2 regions of the Micromonospora sp. U56 genome follow, and region 1 is predicted to be linked to the other one. Evidence: riboswitches for the same ligand, from Rfam matches in the RefSeq annotation. Region 1 holds a riboswitch; the other holds the start of a gene.
The links. A riboswitch is a leader RNA that binds a small molecule or an ion and turns the genes downstream of it on or off. The one in region 1 is predicted to bind thiamine pyrophosphate.
Positions count from the first base shown of each region.

Region 2: it holds a riboswitch for thiamine pyrophosphate, as region 1 does, so the genes downstream of both, KBX37_RS09285 (thiamine phosphate synthase) here and KBX37_RS25610 (ECF transporter S component) in region 1, are expected to answer to the same signal.

Region 1 is NZ_JAGPYL010000095.1:20,232-22,609, forward strand. It holds gene KBX37_RS25600 (sugar isomerase domain-containing protein) at 1-379, opposite strand, end outside; gene KBX37_RS25605 (alpha/beta fold hydrolase) at 428-1,258, opposite strand; TPP riboswitch at 1,343-1,448, shown strand; gene KBX37_RS25610 (ECF transporter S component) at 1,524-2,108, shown strand; gene KBX37_RS25615 (ABC transporter ATP-binding protein) at 2,222-2,378, shown strand, end outside.
Region 2 is NZ_JAGPYL010000017.1:72,177-74,554, reverse strand. It holds partial or broken gene KBX37_RS09290 (FAD-dependent oxidoreductase) at 1-190, opposite strand, end outside; gene KBX37_RS09285 (thiamine phosphate synthase) at 184-810, opposite strand; TPP riboswitch at 804-911, opposite strand; gene KBX37_RS09280 (aldo/keto reductase) at 1,153-2,115, opposite strand; gene KBX37_RS09275 (ABC-F family ATP-binding cassette domain-containing protein) at 2,158-2,378, opposite strand, start outside.

The DNA.
Region 1 (2,378 bases):
CCATCGCGCCGTTGACGCCGGAGTTGGAGGCCAGCACGAAGATGTCCGACGGGCGGACCGGGGCCAGCTCGTAGAGCCGGTGCGCCACGGCTGGATCGCGCTCCAGGTGCGGGCCGAGGATGCTCGCCGGCTCGCCGCCCAGCAGCACCAGGTCGCGCAGCGCGATCCGGTTGGTCGGCACCAGCCCACCGGCCCGGCCGGCGATCTCCATCGCCAGCGCCTCGGAGTGGCCGGTGCCGAAGGCGTGCACCACCCCGTCGGCGCGCAGCGCCTCGGCGATCAGGTCGGCCGCCCGACCCACCGCCTCCCGCTGGCTCGCGGCCACCCGGCCGATCGTCTCGGTCACCACCGCCAGGTATGCCTCGGCGCTCACCGTCATGCGTTCCTCCGCTCGTCGGTCCTGCTCGTCGGGTGGCCCACGGCGGGCTCAGGCAAGGTCGCGTACCCGGGCCAGGATCGCCTCGGCCAGCGGGGCCGGCGCCTCGTCGGGGATCCAGTGGGTGACGCCGGGGAGCGCGACGAACCGGTACGGCCCGGTCACCTGGGCGGCGCAGGCCTCGGCGGCGGTCCGGCCGATCGCGACGTCCCGGTCGCTCCAGACGAAGGTGGTGGGCACCGCGACCGGCCCGGTCCGCGCCAGGTCGGCCCGGGACATGGCCCGGTACCAGTTCAGCGCCCCGGTCAGCGCGCCCGGCTCCCGCATCGGCTCGACGTACCGGGCCACCCGCTCGGCGTCGCCCAACCTGAAGAGCATCCGGCGCAGGGCGGTCGCCCGCGCGGCCAGCAGCACCTTCTCGGCCTTGCCCGGCTGGCGGAACAGCAGCATGTACGACGAGCGCGCCTTCTGCCGCGGGTCGTTCGCCAGCGCGTGCGCCATCGCGGCGGGATGCGGCACGGAGACGGCGGTCAGGGTGCGAACCCGCTCGGGGTGCCCCGCGGCGAGGCCCCAGGCGACGATCGCGCCCCAGTCGTGCCCCACCACGTGGGCCGCCTCGACGCCCAGCGCGTCGAGCAGCGCCACCGCGTCCTCGACCAGCTCCGGCAGCCGGTAGGCGGCCACCTCGGTCGGGCGGGCGCCCGGCGAGTAGCCCCGCTGGTCCGGCGCGTACGTGCGCAGGCCGGCGGCGTGCAGCGCCGGGACCACCTCGTCCCACTCGCCGCCGTGCTGCGGGAAGCCGTGCAGCAGGAGGACGGGTTCACCGCTCTCGGGGCCGCCGGTGCGTACCTCGAACGTCAGCCCTCGCGCCTCGACCCGCATGATCGGCAGCCTACCCAGCCCGGCGGTCGTCCACCCGGGCCGACGGTGGCGGGGTCGGAGCTGTTAGCGTCGAAGAGACAACTTCACATCCGACAGGGGAGCGCACAGCGCTGAGAGTGCGGGCACCGCCCGCAGACCCTCGAACCTGATCTGGGTAATGCCAGCGCAGGGAGTTCGGTCGACCTCCAGCCGCGCCGCCGTCCGGTTCCACACCGGGCGCGGCGTGCGTCTTCTCCTGGTTCGATCATTTGGACTGGGAGCACACATGACCAACACCGACAGCAACCGGTGGCGCACCATCGACATCGTCATCGCGGCGGTGCTCGGGGTGGCCTTCGGCATCATCTTCTGGGCCTGGGGCCTGCTCTGGAACGGCCCCGCCGACGCGATCCCGCTGCCCGGCCGGGCGGCCATCTACGGCGTCTGGCTGGTCCCGGCCGTCCTGGGCGGTCTGATCATCCGCAAGCCTGGCGCCGCCTTCTTCACCCTCACCGTCGCCGCGCTGGTCTCGGTGGCGCTGGGCAGCAGCTGGGGCTGGACGCTGGTCATCCAGGGTCCGCTGGAGGCCGCTGCGGCGGAACTCGCCTTCGCGGCCTTCGGGTACCGCGTCTTCCGGCTGCCCGTCGCCCTGCTGGCCGCCACGCTGGCCGGCCTGGCGGCGGCGCTCTACGACGTCTTCGTCTGGTACCCGGACACCGCCTGGGGCAGCTTCCGCCTCCCCTACATCCTGATCACCGCCGTCAGCTCCCTGGCGATCGCCGGCCTGGGCGGCATCGCCCTCACCCGCGCCCTGGCCCGCACCGGCGTCCTCGACCGCTTCCCCGCCGGCCGCGAGCGCGCCGCCATCTGACCGCCCCCCGCTTCGTTGATCAAGAGGTTTGCGTCAACGGGAGCCACCGTCGTGACGCAAACCTCTTGATCACCGGCCGGGAGCCGGGTGGGCCTGGGTAGGGAGGGGGTCGGGTGGGCGCGGTGTTGATGCGCGGGTTCGGGTGGCGGCACGCCGGGCGGAAGGCGTGGGCCGTGCGTGGGGTGGACCTGCGGATCGAGGCCGGGGAACGGGTCCTGCTGCTCGGGCCGTCCGGGGCGGGCAAGAGCACCCTGCTGGCGGCACTGGCCG
Region 2 (2,378 bases), on a different contig from region 1:
CGGTCAGCTCGTGCTCCCCGAAGTACGCCTCGGCGACCGGCGAGAGCATCCCGGCGGCCACGTGGGACGCGCCGGAGCCGGGGGCGGGGTCGTGCACGACGACGCGCAGCCCGCGCGCGGCGCAGCGCCAGGCGATTGCCAGCCCGACCGGTCCCGCCCCCACCACGGCGACGTCCGGTCGGGTCAGCACGTCAGCGCCCCGAGCAGCTCGGCGGTAGCTCGGGCCGGATCCGTTGATCCGGACAGCGCCCCCACCACCGCCACCCCGTACGCCCCGGCGGCCCGCAGCGCCGGCACCGACGCGGCGGTCACCCCGCCGATGGCGATCACCGGCACGGCGACGGCCTCGGCGACGGCGCGTACCCCGGCCGGGCCGATCGGGGCCGGCAGGCCGACCTTGGTGGTGGTGGCGTGGCAGGGGCCCACGCCCAGGTAGCTGGCCCCGGCGGCGACCGCCTCGGTGGCGGCGACCGGTTCCCGGGCGGTGGCGCCGAGCACGGCGGCGGCGCCGAGCACCCGGCGGGCCGCCCCGACCGGCAGGTCGTCCGCGCCCACGTGGCCCCCGGCGGCGCCGACCGCGAGCGCCACGTGCAGCCGGTCGTTGACCAGGCACGGCACCCCGTACGGCGCGCAGAGCGCGAGCACCCGGCAGGCCAGGTCGTACGCCTGCCGGTCGGTGGCGTCGTCGTCCACCCGGACCTGTACGACCAGCTCGGCGCGGGCCACCGGCAGGGCGGCGCGCAGCACGGCGAGCGGGTCGCGCCCCGGCCGGGTGTCGGTGATCAGATGCAGTCGTCCCAGGGACGGCACGGCAAACTCCTCCCTGCGCCGGCATTACCCGGATCAGGTTCGACGGTCGGGGGCTTCAGCCCCCCTCTCAGCCCGGTGCACCGGGCTCCCGTGGGTCACTTGCGGCATACCGTACGACGGATGCGCCGATCCGCCAAGGGCGGGGGTGCGCTTTTCCCACGGACCGTCTCAACTCGACGGTGCGGGCAGCGCGTGACGGACCGCTCACGCCATGCTGTCCGGTTGGCCTGAGTGGAGGGCCGGGCACGAAAGAACGGGGCACCTCGGAGGCGTCGCAACGACTCCGAGGTGCCCCGCTCACGGGTGGTACGACCGCCGGCGGGTCGGCCGACCGGCCGACGGTCAGAGGATGGCGTCGAGGGCGTCCAGGTCCTCGTCGGTGGGCTGCCAGGTCCCGGCCTCGGCGTTGGCCCGCACCTGCTCCGGCGTGGTGGCGCCGGCGATCACCGAGGTCACCGCCGGACGGGCGGCCAGCCCGCCGATCGCCACCTGGAGCATCGACAGGCCGCGTTCGCCGGCGTACGCCTCGATGGCCTCGATGGTGTCCCAGTCCGCGGCGGCGAGGCGCTGCGCGTACCGGCCGCCGCCGGAGAGCCGGCTGCCGGCGGGGGGTGCCTCGTTGCGCTTGTACTTGCCGGTGAGCAGGCCGTTGGCGAGCGGGAAGAACGGCAGCATGCCCAGGCCGAACCGCTCGCAGGCGGGCACGACCTCGGTTTCGACGGAGCGTTCCAGCAGCGAGTAGTGGTTCTGCGCGCTGATGAACCGGGCCCGCCCGTTGGACGAGGCGACCCAGTCGGCGTCGGCGATCTGCCAGCCGGCGAAGTTGGAGTTGCCGAGGTAGCGGACCTTGCCGGCGCGGACGAGGTCGTCCAGGGCGGCGAGCGTCTCGTCGATCGGGGTGCCCGGGTCGGGCTCGTGCATCTGGTACAGGTCGATGTGGTCGGTGCCGAGCCGGCGCAGCGACGCCTCCACCGCCCGGGCGATGTAGCGGCGCGCGCCCCGGGCGCCGTGGTCGGGGCCGTTCATGCCGTGCATGTCCATGCCGAACTTGGTGGCCACCACCACGTCGTCCCGGCGCCCCTTGAGCGCCTGCCCGAGCAGTTCCTCGGAGCCGCCCTGCGGCTCGCCGTAGATGTCGGCGGTGTCGAAGAAGTTGATCCCGGCGTCGAGGGCGGCGTCGACCACCGCCCGGGTGTCGTCGAGGTCGAGCTTGCGGCCGAAGTTGTTGCAGCCGATGCCGACCACGGACACCACGAGCCCGGAGTCGCCCAACCGGCGGTAGGTCATCTCAGTCACGTGATCCACCCTATGCCCGCCGCGAGCGACGGGCCCCGCGACCGCCGCCCGTCAGCGCACGTCCCAGACCGGCTCCGGCGTCTCCACCACCTCGCCGTCGCCGCCGAACAGCACGAACCGGTCGAAGGACCGGGTGAACCAGCGGTCGTGGGTGACCGCGACCACCGTCCCGGAGAACGCGGCCAGCCCGGTCTCCAGCGCCTCGGCGGAGGCGAGGTCGAGGTTGTCCGTCGGCTCGTCGAGCAGCAGCAGGGTCGCCCCGGACAGTTCCA